DNA from 2 places in the Cytobacillus firmus genome. Region 1 is predicted to be linked to the other one. Evidence: a T-box and tRNA genes for the amino acid it is inferred to sense, from the RefSeq annotation. Region 1 holds a T-box; the other holds one or more tRNA genes.
What was found. The T-box of region 1 lies ahead of glyQ (glycine--tRNA ligase subunit alpha). A T-box ahead of a tRNA ligase gene usually reads a tRNA of that ligase, here a tRNA-Gly.

Region 1 (10,779 bases):
GAATGTACAGAGAGAATTAAAGCAAAGCTATTTATTGCTGTTCAGCCTTGTCTTTATCTTATCGATATTGCTTATGAAGGTCATAAGCCTTTTCCAATACGCTGATTACTCAGAGATAGGGTATATATATCCTGCAGCAATGGGAGCTATGCTGATTAAGATACTGATTGATGAAAAGCTTGCAATGTACTACACAATTATTATGGCTATCAGCGGAAGCATCATTTTTAATGAAGGTGTTACAGGGACATTCCAGCTGACATCAGCCATTTACATCCTTTGCAGCGGATTGGCGGCCATATTGTTTTTAAGTAAGCAGAATCGCCGCTCCAAAATATTGCAGGCTGGTTTATTTGTATCTGCGGTAAACATCCTTGTTATCTTTTCAATGCTTTTCTTAAGAAATGGCCACTATGAGACGATTGAATATGGATTTTACTTTGTAATCGCTCTGATTTCAGGAATCTCATCTGCAGTCCTGGCCATTGGCCTGCTGCCATATTTTGAGGCGGGATTTGGAATCTTGTCTACTATGAGGCTGATTGAGCTATCCAATCCTAATCATCCGCTGCTGAGAAAGATACTAACTGAATCTCCCGGAACCTACCATCATAGTGTAATGGTTGCAAATCTCTCCGAGTCAGCTTGTGAAGCTATTGGGGCAAATGGACTTTTAGCAAGGGTGGGCTGCTACTATCACGATATCGGCAAGACGAAACGGCCGCAGTTTTTTATCGAAAATCAGGTGAATATAGAAAATCCGCATGATCGGCTTCCTCCCCAGACCAGTAAGAATATTATTATCGCCCATGCCGCAGATGGTGCTGAAATGCTGAGAAAGCATAAGATGCCTAAGGAGATAGTGGATATTGCCGAACAGCATCATGGAACAACATTGCTGAAATATTTTTACTACAAAGCAAAACAGAATGGTCTCGAGGTAAAAGAAGAGGACTACCGCTATCCTGGACCTAAACCGCAATCAAAAGAGTCGGCAGTCATTGGCATTGCGGATAGCGTAGAAGCTGCAGTCCGTTCGATGGCACATCCTACAACAGAGCAAATAGAGGATTTAGTCAAAAAGATAATCGCAGACAGGCTTCAGGATGGACAGCTGAATGAATGTGATTTAACCTTAAAAGAACTGGAAACTGTTTCACACTCGTTCTGTGAAACGTTAAACGGAATTTTCCATTCACGTATTGAGTATCCTGAAATGACAAAACAGAAGGTGAAACAGGCATGAATTTAAACATTGATTTTTTAGACGAAACGACTGAGCTCCAGGAAAATGATATAGCCAAAATCAAAGAGTTAATTAACTTTGCGGCTTCAAAAGAATCTGTGGAGCCTGAAAGCGAAGTATCCATTACTTTTGTGACCAATGAGCGCATCCGCGAAATCAACAGGGAGTACCGGGATAAAGATCGGCCGACAGATGTTATTTCTTTCGCGATGGAAGAGCTGGGTGAAGGTGAAGTTGAACTGATTGGTGCTGATATGCCGCGAATCCTGGGGGATATCATTATCTCCACTGCTAAGGCGAAGGAGCAGGCGGAGGAGTATGGACATTCTTTTATTAGGGAGCTTGGCTTTTTGGCGGTCCATGGCTTCCTGCATCTTCTTGGCTATGATCATGAAAATCCGGAAGATGAGAAAAAAATGTTTTCCCGCCAGAAGGATATACTTGATGAATTCGGGCTCACAAGATAAAAAAGTCCGAAAACACAATGTCCTCAAATCCTTTGTGTTTGCTTTTTCCGGAATTAGAATGGCGTTAGTGAATGAAAGGAATCTGCAGATACATTTGGCAGTATCCCTGGCTGTCATGTTCTCTGGAATATATTTTGGCATTACCAGGCTTGAATGGATGATCATTCTGCTGGCCATCGGGGGAATGTTCTCACTTGAATTGCTGAATACAGCCATTGAAAGGGCTGTGGATCTGTCAACAGAAGATTACCATCCCCTTGCCAAACAGGCGAAGGATATAGCCGCTGGAGCGGTGCTGGTGTTTGCCATTATAAGTGTAATAATAGGCGGAGTAATATTCCTCCCTAAAATCCTGAAATTTTTGCAGTAAAGTGAAGCTGTCCGAATGGGCAGCTTTGCTTTTTTGCTTTTTCTATATTAATAATTATGGCTGACCGTAATCTGCTTTGAATTATCGGGCCTGAGTTTGAAAACGTTCACTGAATCAGCTAAAATGACAGAACAGCATTAAATTTCACAGGCCGGGGAGATTTTGAGGGATGCCACTTAGATATCAATGGCCAGATAAAATTTAAACAGCCTGCATATTTTTAGAAAATTCAATTTTTTTATTACGTTTTTGCTACAAACGATGAAAATCAAAGTAAAATGTTGTAAAATAAGAGAGAAGCGGCTGCTTTTCACAGAAAGAAGCTTTGCGAGCCCCAAGGCCCATGATTGCATCGGGAGCAGTTCCGTTTTACAGGAAAGGAAGAAATATTTGTGAATAACGATCAACTAATACAGGAAGCAAAGATTGCAAGAGATAGAGCATATGTGCCATATTCAAAATTCAAAGTGGGAGCGGCGCTATTAAGCAGTGACGGTCAGGTTTTTCACGGCTGCAACATAGAAAATGCAGCGTACAGCATGTGTAATTGCGCTGAAAGGACTGCTCTCTTCAAAGCATATTCTGATGGCGTAAAAAGCTTTTCAGCCATTGCTGTTGTTGCGGACACAGACCGTCCTGTCCCCCCATGCGGTGCATGCAGACAGGTAATATCCGAATTATGTCCGCCTGAAATGAAAGTTGTTTTAACCAACTTAAAAGGGGATATTAAAGAATTAACAGTTGAAGAATTACTGCCAGGAGCATTTTCACCGGAGGACTTACATGAATAATACACAACAAGGACACAAATCAGGCTTTATTTCCATAATCGGCAGACCAAACGTAGGAAAGTCAACATTCTTAAATCGCGTAATTGGGCAGAAAATTGCCATTATGAGTGATAAGCCGCAAACGACGCGCAATAAAGTTCAGGGTGTCCTGACAACCAATGACGCACAATTTATTTTTATTGATACGCCAGGAATCCATAAGCCAAAGCATAAACTGGGAGACTTTATGATGAAAGTTGCCCAAAACACACTGAAAGAAGTGGATGTCATCCTGTTTATGGTAAATGCCCAGGAAGGCTTTGGACGCGGTGAAGAATTCATACTTGAGAAATTTCAGTCAGTCCGTACGCCAATTTTCCTTGTGATCAATAAGATTGACCAGGTGCATCCAGATGAACTTTTTAAAATTATTGAGTCTTACAAGGAAAAGTACGATTTCAGTGAAATTATCCCCATTTCTGCTTTGGAAGGCAATAATGTAGAGACGCTCTTAGAACAGATTAAAAAATATATTCCGGAAGGGCCGCAGTTTTATCCTGCTGATCAGGTAACAGATCACCCTGAGAGATTTATCGTTTCTGAACTGATCAGGGAAAAAGCGCTGCATCTAACAAGAGAGGAAATACCGCACTCGCTTGCTGTAACTATTGATAAAATGGAGCGCCGCGAAGATAAAGATGTCGTTCATGTCATGGCTACGATCATTGTGGAACGTGACTCCCAGAAAGGCATTGTCATTGGAAAGCAAGGAAAAATGCTCAAGGAAATCGGAAAAAGAGCAAGGGTGGATATTGAAAATCTTCTTGGATCACAGGTTTTTCTGGAGCTGTGGGTCAAAGTCCAGAAAGACTGGCGCAATAAAATGTCTCAGCTCCGCGATTTTGGCTTCCGTGAAGATGAGTACTGAACCAGCCCTAATTAAAGTATTATCCATTTCTGGTTTATATGCATACAGGTGATTGACAATATTTTCGTCTCATGATTTTACAAAGACAGGCTATGATATAGATAAATGTATTGGGATAAAGAATTGCTAGTTGAATAACTGAAAGGTGGGGTTTTCGATGATGGATTTTACCTGGAGAGTGTTTTCCCAGACAGGAAACATTGACACATATCTTCTCTTCAAGGAGCTAGAAAAGGAAACTCAGGATATACCCGGCAGCAATGACGAAGAGCTAGCAGAAGCTGATTTTCCCATCTCATAGGTTTGTCGAAAGACAGGGATGGTGTCACGGTTGCTTGATAAATGTGAAGGCATTGTCATCAGGACAACTAATTATAGTGAAACAAATAAGATAGTTACTTTATATACCCGTGAATGGGGAAAAGTTGGTGTGATGGCACGAGGAGCTAAAAAACCGAACAGCAGACTTGCTGCTGTCACCCAGCTTTTTACATACGGGAATTTTTTAGTTCAGCGCGGAAGCGGTCTGGGCACCCTGCAGCAGGGTGACATGATTTCATCCATGCGATCTATTAAAGAAGATATTTTTCTTACGGCTTATGCAAGCTATATTGTCGATTTAACGGATAAAAGCAGTGAGGATAAGAAGCCCAACCCATTTTTGTTCGAATTGCTGCATCAAACGCTAAATTTAATAAACGAAGGATATGATCCGGAGATTCTCACGAACATTTATGAAATGAAAATGCTGAACGGTTTGGGTTTATATCCAGTTCTTGATCAATGTTCTGTCTGCGGGAGCACTGACGGGCATTTTGCATTTTCAATCCGGGAAAACGGCCTCATTTGTCACCGCTGTCTTGATAAGGATCCTTACCATTATAAAGTATCACAGGCGACAATTAAGCTGCTGCGCCTGTTTTATTTTTTTGACTTGTCCAGGCTCGGCAATATCTCTGTTAAACCGGAAACCAAAGCTGAATTGAAAAAGATTATCTCTGCTTATTATGAAGAGTATTCCGGCTTAAGCCTTAAGACTAAGAAGTTTTTGAATCAAATGGACAAGTTTAATGATCTGATGTAATGAGCTCGTCTTGCTTTTTATTAAAGATTGACAATCCAATGTGATTCCGCTATGATTCAAATTAATAAAATATTATTGCTGTGAAGGAGAAGAGTACTTAACTTTTTCTCATTAAAGCGAACCCGGGACAGTGGGAGCCGGGTATGGATAGTTAAGGAAGGGCGCTCTGGAGCAATTTTGTCTATTGACAACCAAAGAGGCTGCGTTCAAACTCGCAGCAAATAGGGTGGAACCGCGGGTAACTCTCGTCCCTATGCCATTTGGCATAGAGACGGGAGTTTTTTATGTTCCGCAGGAAAAGCGAGCAGCCTGGAGCGGAAATCAACGGACAACATTGAGAGACGAAATATAACTATTTATACGAAAGAGGTGTCCTATGAATATTCAAAACATGATATTAACACTTCAAAAACATTGGTCTGAACAGGGTTGTATCCTGATGCAGGCTTATGATACTGAAAAGGGCGCAGGTACTATGAGCCCATATACATTTTTACGTGCAATCGGACCAGAGCCGTGGAATGTGGCTTATGTAGAGCCTTCACGCCGTCCGGCTGATGGCCGATATGGAGAGAATCCCAACCGGCTTTATCAGCATCATCAATTTCAGGTGATCATGAAGCCATCCCCTGATAATATCCAGGAGCTGTATCTTGATTCACTTAAGGCATTGGGCATTGATCCGCTTGAACATGACATCCGGTTTGTGGAAGATAACTGGGAGAATCCTTCACTGGGCTGTGCGGGCTTAGGGTGGGAAGTGTGGCTTGATGGAATGGAAATAACACAGTTCACATACTTCCAGCAGGTAGGCGGATTAGAATGCAAGCCTGTGTCTGTTGAAATTACATATGGAATTGAAAGGCTTGCCTCTTACATTCAGGATAAGGAAAATGTCTTTGACCTTGAATGGACAGAAGGATTTACAGTTAGGGACATTTTCCTGCAGCCCGAGTTTGAGCATTCGAAATACACGTTTGAAACATCAGATCAGGAAATGCTCTTCAATTTGTTCAATATTTATGAGAAAGAAGCACATAGGCAAATGGATGAAGGGCTTGTACACCCGGCTTATGACTATGTATTGAAATGTTCCCATACTTTTAACCTGCTCGATGCCAGGGGAGCGATCTCAGTAACAGAAAGAACAGGCTATATTGCAAGGTGCCGGAATCTGGCCAGAAAAATAGCCAAGACCTTTTATGAAGAGAGAGAAAAACTTGGCTTCCCAATTCTAAAGGATAAGGAGGAAGGCTCTCATGAATAAGAAAGATCTTCTGCTGGAAATTGGACTCGAAGAAATGCCTGCCAGATTTGTCACTAATTCAATGAATCAGCTTTCAGATAAAGTGAAATCATGGCTTTTGGAAAAGAAAATATCTTTTGAAGAGATCAGCGCTTTCTCCTCTCCCCGCCGTTTGGCTGTTCTTGTAAGGGGAGTGGATACCGCCCAGGAGGACATAAATGAGGAAGCGAAAGGACCTGCGAAAAAAATCGCTTTAACAGAAGATGGAGAATGGTCAAAAGCTGCGGTTGGATTCAGCCGGGGTCAGGGAGCTTCTATTGAAGATATATTTTTTAAAGAAATTAACGGCGTTGAATACGCCCATGTCAGCAAATTCATTAAAGGTCAGGAAACAGCTGCTCTTCTGCCTGAACTTCAGCAGATTATTACCTCGCTATCATTCCCGAAGAACATGCGCTGGGCAAACCAGGATTTGCGTTTTATCAGGCCGATCAAATGGCTTATTGCATTATTCGGAAATGAAGTCATTCCTTTTTCAATCACAAATGTCCAGACCTCCAATCTTACAAGAGGTCACCGCTTTTTAGGGGAAGAGATTGAGATTAACAATCCTGCTGATTATGAAAAGGCATTGCTGGCTCAATATGTGATCACTAACCCTCAGGAAAGAAAAAGTGCCATTCTCTCTCAATTGGAAAAAATTGAGGAAGAACATGGCTGGGTTGTCCCGGTGGATGAAGATTTATTGGAAGAAGTAAATAATCTGGTTGAGTACCCGACTGCATTATATGGCAAGTTTGAAGAAGAATACCTTGAGCTTCCGGAAGAGGTGTTAATTACTTCCATGAAAGAGCATCAGCGCTATTTCCCGGTAAAGTCCAAAGATGGCACTCTTCTTCCTTACTTTGTGACAGTCCGGAATGGTTCACATGAACATTTGGAAAAAGTGGCTAAAGGAAATGAAAAGGTATTGCGGGCAAGGCTTTCTGATGCAGCTTTCTTCTACAGAGAAGACCAAAAAACGGATATCTCAGCATCGCTCGAAAAACTCAATAACATTGTGTATCACGAAGAAATTGGAACCCTTGCTGAAAAGGTAAACCGTGTCCGCCAGCTGGCAGCAAAGCTGAGTGAGATTCTTGACTTCAGTGGTGAAGCAAAAGCAGTGACAGACCGCGCTGCTGAAATCTCTAAGTTTGACCTTGTTTCACATATGGTTTACGAATTTCCTGAGCTGCAAGGGTTTATGGGAGAAAAATACGCCCTGCAAAAAGGTGAAAAGGAAGCTGTGGCGCGTGCAATTAATGAACATTACATGCCGCGCAATGCAGAGGACCAGACGCCGGAAAGTGATGCTGGTGCAGTGCTTTCCATTGCTGAGAAGCTGGATACGATTGTGTCATCCTTTGCAATTGGAATTATTCCAAGCGGTTCCCAGGATCCATATGCTTTAAGAAGACAGGCATCCGGTATCATCCAGACGTTACTGGCTAAACACTGGGATTTGAAACTCGAAGAATTGATCGCATTATCTTTAGAGACCGTGCTGAATGCGAATATAGGAAAGAAATCAAAAAATGATTTAATGCAGGAATTAGTTTCTTTCTTTAAATTAAGAATTAAATATATGCTGCAGGAAAAAGCAATACGCTATGACTTAATTGAAGCTGTATTAGGAAATGATATCGGCTCCGTGCCTTCACTTGTGAATAGGGCTCAGGTATTGGAATCCAACAAGGATGCAGATGGCTTCAAGGAAAGCATTGAAGCGCTTAGCCGGGTAATCAACATTGCTTCTAAGGCTGAAGATAAAGGGGATATTGACAGCGGCTTATTTGAAAATGATAATGAAAAAGCTCTGTTCAGTAAATATTTATCAGTAACCGAGGAGTTGAAAAAAGAGGTTAAAGAGGAAGAAGCCTTTAACTTGCTAATCAGCTTGAAACCTGAAATTGATCAGTACTTTGAGCATACTATGGTAATGGATGAGAATCAGGAAATTCGCCGCAATAGGCTGCATCAAATGGCACATTTGTCTGATGTGATAAAGAAATTTGCAAATATGAACGAAATAATTGTTAAGTAATAAGCTAAAACTTTGCGTCTTATGCTTGAATACGATTAAAATCTAAGATGAGGACAGCTGCCGTGGCTGTCAGGAAAGAGCCTGTTTATCACACTGACGGGCTCTTTCGTATTTTGGGCATATTAGGCAGCGTAAATCAAACTATAGATGAAACACATCTTTTCATTTATGACAAATAGTATATAATAATTATATAAAAGTATAACCTTATTATAGTGGGAAATGAGTGCCAAAAGCATCTCCTTTTCAGATTAGGTGGTGAGAAAAATCGAATTAAATAAAAGGCAGGAAAAAATAATAGAAATCGTTAAGGAAAACGGGCCGATCACTGGTGAGAGTATTGCAGAACAGCTTAATTTAACGAGGGCAACACTAAGGCCGGATCTGGCTATATTAACGATGGCAGGCTATTTAGATGCCCGTCCGCGTGTAGGCTATTTTTATACAGGGAAGACTGGGGCGCAGCTGCTGACTGAAAACCTTCAAAAGCTATATGTAAGGGATTATCAATCTATTCCTGTAGTGGTTAATGAGAATGTGTCGGTATATGATGCAATTGTGACAATGTTTCTGGAAGATGTCGGCACGTTATTTGTTGTCGATCAGGGTTCACTGCTTGTTGGGGTTCTGTCAAGGAAGGATTTACTCCGTGCAAGTATTGGCAAGCAGGAGCTAAATTCCATCCCTGTAAATATCATTATGACCAGAATGCCTAACATTACCATGTGTGAAAAAGATGATTTGCTTATCGAAGTTGCTAAAAAGCTGATTGAAAAGCAGATCGACGCCCTTCCTGTTGTAAAAAAGACGGAGAAAGGGTTTGAAGTAAACGGCAGGATAACCAAAACAAATCTGACGAAAGCATTCTTGGCTCTAGCCGGGGAAAAGTAGCAGTGAAAGAAGGAGATGGTGTTAAAGGATGGAAAAATTGCCAGTCATTTATGTCGTTTCAGACTCAGTGGGAGAAACGGCTGAACTTGTAACAAAAGCTGCAACGAGCCAATTCAATGGCAGCGATATATCTATCAAGCGTTTTCCATATGTTGAAGAAAAAGTACATATTGATGAAGTTATTTCACTCGCAAAGCTTGATAATGGGATGATAGCCTATACGATGGTCAAGCCGGACATGAGGAAATATATTAACCAGCGGGCTGCTGAAGAAGGGATATATGCTTTTGATATTGTTGGCCCTTTAATGGATCAAATCCAAAGAGCCTGCGGCATTACACCGCTTTTCGAACCAGGACTGGTCAGAAAGCTGGATGAAGATTATTTTAAAAAGATTGAAGCAATCGAGTTCGCTGTAAAATATGATGATGGCCGTGACCCCCGTGGTATATTAAAGGCTGATATAGTGCTTATCGGTGTATCAAGGACTTCAAAAACACCTCTTTCCCAGTATCTTGCCCACAAGCGCCTTAAAGTGGCTAACGTGCCCCTTGTGCCTGAAGTCGATCCTCCAGAAGAGCTGTTTCTAGTCCCGCCGGATAAGTGCTTCGGTCTGAAAATCAGTCCTGAAAAATTAAACTTTATTCGAAGAGAACGCCTGATATCATTAGGTCTAAGCGATAATGCCAGCTATGCAAATATAGAGAGAATCAAAGAAGAAATAGGTTACTTTGAAAAAACCGTTTCCAAAATTAAATGCCCGGTTATTGATGTTACGAACAAAGCAGTAGAAGAAACAGCCAATATGATCCTAAATCAATACCGGAAAAACTTTCCAAAAAGCTAGCACATAAATTCTTTATGTGCCTTTTCTTTTTTTTTACCCGGCAAGGTTACAAGGGCTTTTTTCATATAAAAACTGCAAAATTAAATTATATTCTTGCCAGATAAAATAATGGCAAAATAGAGATTAATGTACTATAATAAAAAATTGTGATAAAAATGTATCCGAATAGGTTTAGAGTTCATTGCCAAGGAATAAACTATTTATTGTGGCATGTCAAGCTTTCGACCAAGAAAAAATTCGACATATCTCACTATGCAAAAGTTATTCATGTAAAGAAGGATTATGCGGAGTGATGTAGAATTATTAGAACATTAGGCAAACCAATCATTATGGTGGATGCTGATTCCTGTCCTGTAAAAGAAGAAATTGTCGAAATAGCCAATTCCTTTACTGTGGACGCAGTGTTTGTTGCTTCTTATGCCCATATGCAAAATGACCTGAATGGGGCTGTCTGGAAATTTGTTGACAGCAGTAAGGAAGCTGCAGATTTATTCATAATGAACAATGTGAAAACAGGAGATGCAGTTGTAACTCAAGATATTGGATTGGCATCAACTCTTTTGTTAAAGGGTGTTTATGTCCTTTATCCCAGGGGAATTTTATTTGAGGAAAGTGAAATTCGAACCGCTTTGGAAATGAGGCACCTTTCAGCCAAGGCGCGAAGAAGAGGGGTTTATGGGAAAGGCCCAAAACCATTTAGTCAAGAGGACCGATCCAGGTTTGTGCAGCAGCTGACAAAGATTTTGTCGAATTTTGAAGGGATTCAGTAACGTTTATCGAATACCTCAGTAAGTAATGGAGTTGTTCATATGGCAGAACGGATCGCCGAGGAGAAAGTAAATGA
Region 2 (10,779 bases), 2.4 Mb from region 1:
CCTGTTTGTTTTATTTGTATCTGCGATGGTTATTCCATTCCAGACCGTTATGATTCCTCTGATGAAACTCGGTGGCACGCTGAATCTGACAAACAGCATACCTGGTCTCATCATTATGTACTTTGGCTTTGGTGTACCATTATCACTTTTCCTTTATCACGGTTTTATTAAAACAGTTCCAATCGAGATCGAAGAGTCGGCCCGAATTGATGGGTGCAGCCAGTTTGGCGTCTTTTGGAGAATTGTTTTTCCGCTTCTGAAGCCAATAACTGTAACGGTTGTCATTCTAAATACATTGTGGATCTGGAATGACTATCTGCTGCCGCTTCTGGTGCTTCAGGATGCAGAGCTTAGGACGATTCCTTTGGCCACAAGCTCATTCTTCGCACAATATACAAAGCAGTGGGATATGGGACTGGCTGCCCTTGTGATGGGCATTACACCGGTCATCATTTTCTTCCTGTTCCTGCAGAAGCATATTATAAAAGGCATTGCACAAGGATCCATTAAGTAGTGGTAGAGACTTTTACATCCAAAGAGGCTGTGAAAGTTTATATAAAATTATTCAGGGGGGAAACAAAATGAAACGCTTTGCTCTATTACTGCTGTCATTGATTCTGATGGCCGGCATTATGGCGGGCTGTTCTTCTTCCAGCTCTTCAGGGGATGAAAAGCCAAAGGATGATTCAAAAAATGGTGATGAAGTGGTAACACTGAACATGTTCCAATTTAAAGTGGAGATTGCCGATCAGCTTCAGGAAATGATTAGCGAATTCGAAAAAGAGCATCCAAATATTAAAATTAAGCTTGAGTCTGTCGGAGGCGGAGCTGATTATGGTGCCGCATTAAAAGCGAAGTTTGCTTCCGGAGAACAGCCTGACATTTTTAATAATGGCGGATTTAAGGAACTGGAGCTTTGGAAAGAGCATCTTGCTGACCTTTCAAATGAGCCGTGGGCAGAGCATGTACTTCCAATTGGAAAGGTGCCAACGACCGATACAGATGGCAAGCTTTATGGAATGCCGGTAAACCTGGAAGGATACGGGTTTATTTATAACAAGGATTTATTTAAAGAAGCGGGAATTACTGAACCGCCTAATACGATTTCTGAATTGAAGGATGCTGCTAAAAAGCTCAAAGATAAAGGAATTACCTCTTTCTCTGCCGGTTACGGTGAGTGGTGGGTCATTGGACAGCATTTGTTAAACATTCCATTTGCACAGCAGGAGGATCCTGTTGCATTTATTGAAGGCTTATACAGCGGATCTGAAAAGTTAACCGGCAATGATAAATTTAAAGAATTCAAAGAAGTTCTTGATACTGAAATTAACTTCGGAAATGACAATCCGTTAACAACTGATTACAATACGCAAGTCACACTATTTGCTTCCGGCAAAACAGCTATGCTTCAGCAGGGGAACTGGACAGAGAACATGATTCTTGAAATTGACCCTGACATTAATATGGGATTCCTCCCGATTCCTCTGACTGATGATGAAGCTAAGGCAGACCGTTTACCGGTAGGCGTACCGAACAACTGGGTTCTTAACAAAAACTCTGAGCATCTTGAAGAAGCCAAGTTATTCCTTAACTGGATGGTTTCATCTGAAACAGGCAAACGTTATATCACAGAAGAGTTTGCTTTCATTCCAGCCTTTGACAATATTGAGCCAACAGGTTTAGGGCCACTTGGAAAGCATATTCTTGAGTATTCTAAGGAAGAGAAAACGATTCCTTGGACATGGTTCAGATGGCCGGATGGTGCAAATAAAGAGTTTGCAGCAACAATCCAGGAATATGCTGCCGGAAAGATTGATTATGATACGGTTGTTGAACGCTTCCAGGCATCCTGGGATAACTTGAAATAAATTTTGGTGAAACGGGAAGCATGTCTGCAAAAGATATGCTTTCTGTTTTCTATTTTTATCGCAGTCTAACGGGCAGTAAGACCCCCACTTCAAGACTCAGAGGAATCAAAGGAGGATAAGCGGGGGTCAAACTGCCCGTAAAGGCCTGATTGGTGAGATACAGTGAAACTTGCCGACGCGCAGGCAGAGGCTTAGTTGAACCAATCGGGTTCGTAGTGTCGATTGATCGAAGCGCTAGCGGAGATCTTAGCGACACTAGAACGCGACTAACAATCAGTGGGGGATAAGGAAAACCCCCACTGATTGAAGTTTCACTTTATAATCCGGAAAATCCCATAGAAAAAAGGCATCCCCAAAAAGGGAAGTTGCTTTATACTATTGTAAAAGAGATAGCAGCGGGGGATGTAAATGTTCAAAAGGAGCATTAGGAATAAACTGATTGTTCTATTAATGGTTGCCACAATCGTTCCATTTGGGGCGTCTATTATCATCACTTACTACCATACAGCCGAATCCTTGAAGGACCAGGCCATTAAAGAAAATAGCAACCTATTATATCAAGGAAAAGTGAACCTGGAGGGGTACATAAATGAACTGGATGGGCTGACACTATCTCTCTACAATAATCCAGGTTTTATAAACTTTTTAAAAGATCCGAGGAAGGAAAATAATTACCAGGCTGTCGAAGCTGTAAGAAATGTAATTTCGACCATATTGTATGCTGAGGAAAATATCAAACGGGTTAATATAGCAGTTGCAAAGGAAGATCGGCTTATAACAGCGAGCCGCCGCTCTACTGTTGTTTTTTCAAAGAGGCTGACAAATGCCAATCAGGAATATTACGAAAAAGCGGAAGAAAGTCCAAACAATATGTTTCTTGAGCCGGTCCATAAGATAAAGGATCCTGATGAAAAGAAGCCTGAGAATGTAATTACGCTTCACCGGTCTTTAATCAATATTCCAGCGGATGATCTATTGGCCTATATATCATTGGAGTTTTCACCGGATCAAATAACTAATATCAGCCGCAATCTTTATTCGGGGGAAAATGAAGAATTTTATATTATATCTCCTGAAGGTGACATGATCTATCGTTCAACGGATGAAGCTGATAACGGAGATAAAACACCTGAGTGGATTGATTGGGTGATAGGGGCAAATAAAGAAAAAGGCACGGCTGAATGGGAGGAAGATACATTCAGCGGTGTAATGATATACGATCAATTATCGCAAAATTCAGGCGGCTGGTATCTTGTTAAGCGAGTCCCATATACCACTTTATATGAAAGTGCATTCAGTGTGGCAAAAATCAATATCATGTTTGGCGTAGTCGGGCTGTGCCTGGTTATTCTCGCCACGTTATTTATTTCTGTCAGGATTACCTCTCCCATCAGAATTCTCCTCAAAAATATCGATCAAGTTGAAAAGGGAAATCTTGATGTCCGTTTTAAATCTTTCGGTAATGATGAGATTGGTTATCTCGGGGATCGATTCAGGCAAATGATCGATAAAATTAATGATCTGATTAATCGGGAGTATAAGCTTCAGCTTGAAAATAAGACAAATCAGCTTAAGGTTCTGCAGTCACAGGTTAATCCGCATTTTTTATACAATGCATTGCAGTCAATTGGAACTGCGGCCTTGAAAAATCAGGGCCCGCAAATTTATTCTTCTGTTACCCGCCTTTCAAAAATCATGAGGTACAGCATGAATATGGAGGAGGGGATGGTTCCTCTTCAAAAAGAGATTGACCATACCAAGGCCTACCTTCTGCTCCAAAAGGAACGATTTGGTGATCAGCTTCAGTTTAATTTTCAGCTTGATGATGAAGCATTGGGGTTCCCTGTCCCGAAAATGATATTACAGCCTTTAGTGGAGAATTACTTTAAACACGGCTTTGATGCACGCGAAAAAACTGGAGAGGTTAAAATAACCTGCAGACAGGATGAATTTTACCTGGATCTTCTTATTGAGGATAATGGCACAGGCGTTTCTGAGAGCAGGCTGGAGGAAATCCGGATGCATTTGATGAATGACAGGATAGGGCAAAAGGGTGAGTCAATGAATATCGGACTGAAGAATGTTTATGTCCGGTTAAAACTTTATTATGGCAGACGGGCTTACCTGCAGCTTAAGAACTTGGAGCAGGGCGGGCTGCTGGTTTCTATTAAACTTCCAAAAAGGATGGAAGGTGGAAAAGATGAAAGCAATTATTGTGGATGATGAACAGCATGTGCGGGAAGGTTTAATGCTTCTTGGAGATTGGAGCCGTTTGGGGATTGACACGATCATGGAGGCGGCAGATGGAAATGAGGCCATAAAGCTGATTAAAGAGCATCGCCCGGAAATCATATTCACAGATATGAGCATGCCAAAGAGAGATGGCATAAGCCTTTTAAAATGGATACATTCTTCAGATCTATCCAGCAAGACGATTGTTGTCAGCGGATATGATGATTTCGACTATATGAGGAATGCCATCTGTTATAAAAGCTTTGATTATATCTTGAAGCCTATCGATCCGGACATTTTGAATGAAATCCTGGAAAAAGCCATTAATGAATGGAAGCAGCAAAATCCTCCAGTAGAATGCCATCAGGAGCAAAACAGGGAAATGAATGTGATCCAGCAAATAGAACAGTTTCTGCTGGAAAGTTATAACAAAGATATTAATCTGCAGGAAATTGCAGATAGATTTTATTTAAGCAGGGAGTACATCTCCAGGAAGTTTAAACAGGAATATCAGGCTACTATTACAGACTTTATAACGAATGTCCGAATGAACAAGGCCAAGGAGCTTCTGCAGAACCATAAACTGAAAATCTATGAAATTGCTTTTCAGGTTGGCTATCAGGATGAAAAGTATTTTAGCAAAGTCTTTAAAAAGACTGAGGGAATTTCCCCAAATGAATATAGAAATATGAATTAAGAAGGAGGAAGATCCATGATTAACGTGCTTGTCTGGAATGAGAATCGCCATGAGCAAAAGGATGAAAAGGTAAGGGCAGTCTATCCTGATGGTATCCATGGTGCCATTGCGGATTTTTTAAGTGGAGAAGATTTTAAGGTGAAAACAGCGACATTGGATGAGCCCGAACATGGACTCAGTGATGCTGTCCTGCAGGAAACAGATGTTTTAGTCTGGTGGGGGCACCTGGCGCATGGGGAAGTTGAGGATGCAATCGTCGAAAAAGTAAAACAAAGAGTACTCGATGGAATGGGGCTGATTGTCCTTCATTCCGGCCATTTTTCTAAAATTTTTAAAGTGCTGATGGGAACTTCCTGTGATTTAAAGTGGAGAGAAGCGGATGAAAAGGAACGAATTTGGATTGTAGACCCGAGTCATCCGATTGCAGAAGGACTTGGAGAATATATTGAACTGGAAAAAGAAGAGATGTATGGAGAACATTTTGATACCCCTGCACCGGATGAGCTTGTAATGGTGAGCTGGTTTGAAGGCGGTGAGGTTTTCCGGAGCGGCTGCACATACAAGCGGGGAAAAGGAAAAATCTTTTATTTCCGTCCGGGACATGAAACGTATCCAACCTATTATCATAAGGACGTCCAGCAGGTTATTAAAAATGCTGTTAAATGGGCGAAGCCGGCTGATCTTCCGGTACCGGTCTATGGAAATGCGGAGCCGCTTGAGAGTATCAGTGTGAAACAGGAAGGAGTGGAGAATTAAGATGAAAAAACTCAAGATTGGGATCATTGGATGCGGAAGTATAGCCAAGCATCGGCATATGCCTGAATATCATGCAAGCAGCGGGGCTGTCATTGCAGCAGTATGTGATATTAATGAAGGGCGTGCAAAAGGATTTGCTGATCTCTACGAGGCGAAGGCATACACCGATTATAGGGAATTGTTGGATGACAAGGATATAGATGCAGTGAGTGTCTGCACCCCGAATTATCTGCATGCCCCAATTTCAGTTGCAGCATTGAACGCGGGCAAGCATGTTTTATGTGAAAAGCCAATGGCCACTTCTATGGAAGAGGCGCAGGATATGATAGAAGCGGCCCATAAAAATGGAAAGAAATTAATGATTGCTCATAATCAGCGCTTTGTTCCATCTCATAAAAAAGCAAAGGAGTTGATTGCAAGGGGGGAAGCGGGAAAAATCTACAGTTTCCGGACTGCTTTTGGACATGGCGGGCCGGAGGGATGGAGTGCAGATGGCAAAGAAAGCTGGTTCTTCAAAAAGGATCAGGCTTTTATTGGCGCGATGGGTGACCTTGGTGTCCATAAGACCGACCTCTTGCGTTACCTTCTGGGAGAAGAGTTTGCTGAGGTCGGAGCATTTGTCGAAACAAGTGCCAAAGCCGGTGCTGATGTCGATGATACAGCCGTATGCGTTTTGAAAACGGAAAGCGGTGTGATCGGTACATTGGCTGCAAGCTGGTCTTACGTATCTAAAGAAGACAATTCTACAATTATTTATGGTGAAAAAGCTATTTTGAGACTCGAGGATGATCCGGTGAACTCTCTCATTGTTCAGTATGCAAACGGTGAAACAGTGAAGTACGAGCTCGGCGGAATCCAGACAAATGAAGAAGGCGGGCAAAAGAGTTCAGGGGTCATTGACCACTTCATTGAAAGTATTTTAAATGAACAGGAGCCTGCCATCTCCGGTTCCGAGGGAATGAAGTCGCTCCAAGTGATTCTTGCTGCCCTGGAGTCCAGCGAAACAAAGCAGATTGTAAGAATTAATTGAGGTGCATCCATGAAAAAACTTCGGATCGGAATTATCGGTGCTGGCGGAATTGCCCAATCCCGGCATATTCCCGTTTTAATGAAATTATCGGAAAGTGCTTCCATAACAGCTATCTGCGATGTGAATGAGGATACTGCACAGCTGGCTGCAAAGAAGTTTGGAATCAGCAGCGCTTTTACAGATTATAAAGAAGTATTCAATGAAACAGATGCCGTGGTTATTTGTACACCGAATAAGTTTCATGCTGAAATTACTGCTGCTGCGCTGGAGGCCGGGCTGCATGTTTTGTGTGAGAAGCCGATGGCCATGACGGCGGAAGAATGCAGGAAAATGATTGAGGCAAGAGACAGGTCCGGGAAGGTATTGGCCATTGCTTATCACTACCGGTTTATGAAAGAGGCACAGGCTGCCAAAAAACTCATTTCAGAAAATGAAATTGGCACTCCGTTTGCAGCCCGGGCAAGAGCGATGAGAAGAAGAAAGGTGCCGGGCTGGGGTGTTTTTATCAATAAGGAACTCCAGGGCGGAGGAAGCTTGATTGATTATGGCTGCCATTTGCTTGACCTCTCGCTTTGGCTTTTGGGAAACCCGGCTGAAACGGAGGTATCCGGTACAGCTTACAATACATTAAGCAAAATGCCTGATCAGGTGAATCTATGGGGCAGTTTTGACCATCAATCCTTTGAAGTAGATGATCATGTGACAGCTTACATAAAATTTGCGAATGGCGCTTCCCTTCTTTTTGAGACTTCCTGGTCTGCCAATATTGAACAGGATGATGAAAGCCTCAGTCTTTCAGGGCAGTATGGAGGAATTGATTTATTTCCCTTCAGTTTAAATCAATCCAAACATGGAATGCTCCTGAATACACGTTCTGAATGGCTCCCGGGAGAAGATGACTATGCTTTAAAGCAGGCACGGAACTTTATTAACAGCTGTTTGGGCAGCGAAGAATTTATGGTTAAAGCAGAAGAAGCACTGCAGACAACCAGGATTATTGATGCGATTTACAGTAGCAGCAATCGAGAAATTTAAGAGAAGCCAGGAGGGGATTTTGTGAAGCTCGGCGTATTTACCGTATTATTTGCTGAGAAAAATTTTGAAGATATGCTCGATCATGTGAAAGCTGCAGGACTTAAGGCTGTTGAAATCGGAACGGGAGCCTATCCCGGTAACGCTCACTGCAGCCTGCAGGAGCTTTTGGAAAGCAATGAACTCCGGGATGATTACCTTAACAAGGTTTTGTCGAGGGGGCTAGAAATCAGCGCATTCAGCTGTCATGGCAATCCGATCTCACCTGATAAAGCATTTGCAAAGGAGTCAGACCGTGTATTATGCGACACGATTAAGTTAGCCAGCTTAATGAATGTTCCGGTTGTTAACTGTTTTTCCGGCACTGCAGGTGACGGGGATGGAGCAAAGCATCCGAATTGGCCGGTCGCACCGTGGCCGAATGAGTATGGAGAAGTGCTGAAATGGCAATGGGAGGAGAAGCTCATTCCTTACTGGAAGAAAGCAGGACAATTTGCCAAAGACCATAATGTGAAAATTGGTCTCGAACTGCATGGAGGATTTCTAGTGCACACTCCTTACACGCTTTTAAAATTAAGGGAAGAAACATGTGACGCCATTGGGGCCAATCTGGATCCAAGCCATTTATGGTGGCAGGGCATCGACCCTGTGGCAGCAATCAAGATACTGGGAAGAGAAAATGCCATTCATCATTTTCATGCAAAAGATACCTATATTGACCAGGAAAATGTGAATATGTACGGGTTAACGGATATGCAGCCGTATGGCAATGTGCAGACCAGGGCGTGGACATTCAGGTCAGTCGGATGCGGACACAGCCTGCAGGAATGGTCTGATATGATGAGCGCTTTGCGCACATTTGGTTATGACTATGTTGTCAGCATCGAGCACGAAGATCCGCTTATGTCGATTGAAGAAGGATTTACAAGAGCAGTAAGGAACCTAAAATCCATCTTAATCGAAGAGCAGCCTTCGGAAATGTGGTGGGTATAAAACAGGGAGGGGAAATAGCCCCTCTCTGTTTTTTCGACAAATTTCTCAAAAAGGGTTGACCATTTACGCTGATTTTAGTACTATAAAATAGTTGATTCGACAAAATGTATATTCATATTTGCATTTATGATTGAATATACATTCACAAACGCGGGTGTAGTTTAGTGGTAAAACCTCAGCTACGAGCAATACATCCATGAATCATCAGCGAGTTGCCTCGACGCATGGGCTTCCTTGAATAATCTTTCAGAGGAAGAGGCATGCAAGAACGGGAACGAAATCAGTAATCTGCAACTTCATATAAACGCGGGTGTAGTTTAGTGGTAAAACCTCAGCCTTCCAAGCTGATGATGAGGGTTCGATTCCCTTCACCCGCTCCATACATAGCCAACGCAGTGTTTCGTTCAAAAAGAACGAGGTATTGCGTTTTTTCATGTTCTTTGGCTATTAAATAAAAAAATCGGGCGGCATCCGCAGATTCCACTCGATTTCTATAGAAGTGACTAACATTCAATGACCTTAAAGATTCCTTCTCCGCCATGCACTTGAGTGTACATGTTCATTAATGATTCTGTCATTTTTTCAGCATTATCCGTTTCCAGAGAGGGGCGCAAATAAACAATTTGAACGGCATTGTTAGTCTGTTCGGTGACAGCTGTCCTTTCAGAGTCCACAAACGGACTGCCAAATGGCCCTTCCGCATCTTCACTGATTATTAAATTGGCAAGCGAATTGGGCCTTCCGTTTAAGCCGTTATATTCTTCGCCTTCTTTGCCTAACCTGATAGTCAGATGGCCTGAAAGCTTATCGGCATCATATACGCCGATCGGTATTTGGTATTCCAGGGAAAAGAAATTGTTAATATCGATGGAGCTGTTGACCGGCTGCAGATAATTTTGTTTTTTAATTCTTCTGTAAAGTGCTTCTGCAGAATGGCGGTAGCGGTTTGGATCCTTGCCTGCCGTTTTGAAGATCTGCCGCCATTCTTTGATCCCTTCAAATTCTGTAACACTCTTGTCCTCTAAGTCAAAATAAATAGATTCCTGAAATAATTGGAGTCTGCCCTTTACCATTTGAGGAGATTGTCCGACTTCGATATTTTTATATGTAATAAATCCGACTTTAAAATGGGGCAATAATTTGCACAGCTCTGGAGCTATCATAATTTCCAAGCTTTCCACCTCCAAAATTACTTTAAAATAGTTTATCATAATAAGCGGTGATTCAATAAATTAAAGACTTTCATATAAAGTGAAACTTCAATCAGTGGGGGTTTTCCTTATCCCCAACTGATTGTTAGTTGAACCAATCGGGCCTTTACGGGCAGTTTGACCCCCGCTTATCCTCCTTTGATTCCTCTGAGTCTTGAAGTGGGGGTCTTACTGCCCGTTAGACTGCGATAAATTAAATTCTCCGCGAAAGGAGGTCATACAATGGACTTTGCACAATTCAAGCAGGAAGTGATTGAATACAGCAAAACAATTGGCATTGATAAAATCGGTTTTACGACAGCGGGCACATTTGATGAAATGAAAAATAGGCTGATTCGCCAGCAGGAGCTTCAATATCAGTCAGGCTTTGAAGAGCCTGATATTGAGAAGAGGGTGAATCCCGGCCTGCTAATGGACAAGCCCCGGTCTATTATTTCCATTGCGGTTGCTTATCCTTCCAAAATGAAGGTAAGGGTTGTCAGCAAAAGAGGTGAAAGAAGGGGGATTTTCTGCCGGGCTTCATGGGGGAAGGATTATCATCATATCCTGAGGGAACGTCTTCAGAAGCTTGAGGAATTCATTCAGTCAAGAATTCCTGAGGCGATATGCAAATCCATGGTGGATACAGGTGAGCTGGTAGATCGGGCCGTTGCCCAGCGTGCCGGAATCGGCTGGAGCGGAAAAAACTGTTCCATCATCACACCGGAATTCGGATCGTATGTTTATCTTGGAGAAATGATAACAAATCTGCCTTTTGAGCCTGATAAGCCAATGGAAGACAAATGCGGAAGCTGCAATAAATGTGTTGAGGTCTGCCCGACAGGAGCTTTAATTCAGGGAGGTCAGCTTGATGCACAGAAATGCATTGCCTTTTTGACACAGACAAAGGGTTTTCTCGCAGAGCCGTATAGAGAAAAACTGGGGAACAGGCTTTATGGCTGCGACACCTGTCAAACTGTA

Region 2: it has a tRNA-Gly gene. The T-box ahead of glyQ (glycine--tRNA ligase subunit alpha) is inferred to sense a tRNA for this amino acid. The anticodon was not compared.

What each region holds. Positions count from the first base shown of each region.
Region 1 is NZ_CP098323.1:3,695,634-3,706,412, reverse strand. Features, by position in the region: gene NAF01_RS18810 (HD family phosphohydrolase) at 1-1,246, shown strand, start outside; gene ybeY (rRNA maturation RNase YbeY) at 1,243-1,713, shown strand; gene NAF01_RS18800 (diacylglycerol kinase family protein) at 1,691-2,083, shown strand; gene NAF01_RS18795 (cytidine deaminase) at 2,431-2,874, shown strand; gene era (GTPase Era) at 2,867-3,781, shown strand; gene NAF01_RS18785 (YqzL family protein) at 3,939-4,082, shown strand; gene recO (DNA repair protein RecO) at 4,113-4,865, shown strand; T-box leader at 4,937-5,121, shown strand; gene glyQ (glycine--tRNA ligase subunit alpha) at 5,242-6,132, shown strand; gene glyS (glycine--tRNA ligase subunit beta) at 6,125-8,197, shown strand; gene NAF01_RS18765 (transcriptional regulator CcpN) at 8,453-9,088, shown strand; gene NAF01_RS18760 (pyruvate, water dikinase regulatory protein) at 9,117-9,935, shown strand; gene NAF01_RS18755 (YaiI/YqxD family protein) at 10,265-10,705, shown strand; gene dnaG (DNA primase) at 10,745-10,779, shown strand, end outside.
Region 2 is NZ_CP098323.1:1,132,586-1,143,364, forward strand. Features, by position in the region: gene NAF01_RS05990 (carbohydrate ABC transporter permease) at 1-514, shown strand, start outside; gene NAF01_RS05995 (ABC transporter substrate-binding protein) at 582-1,868, shown strand; gene NAF01_RS06000 (sensor histidine kinase) at 2,277-4,091, shown strand; gene NAF01_RS06005 (response regulator transcription factor) at 4,069-4,797, shown strand; gene NAF01_RS06010 (ThuA domain-containing protein) at 4,813-5,553, shown strand; gene NAF01_RS06015 (Gfo/Idh/MocA family protein) at 5,555-6,583, shown strand; gene NAF01_RS06020 (Gfo/Idh/MocA family protein) at 6,593-7,618, shown strand; gene NAF01_RS06025 (sugar phosphate isomerase/epimerase family protein) at 7,640-8,608, shown strand; tRNA gene NAF01_RS06030 (tRNA-Gly) at 8,915-8,988, shown strand; gene NAF01_RS06035 (B3/B4 domain-containing protein) at 9,112-9,780, opposite strand; gene queG (tRNA epoxyqueuosine(34) reductase QueG) at 10,042-10,779, shown strand, end outside.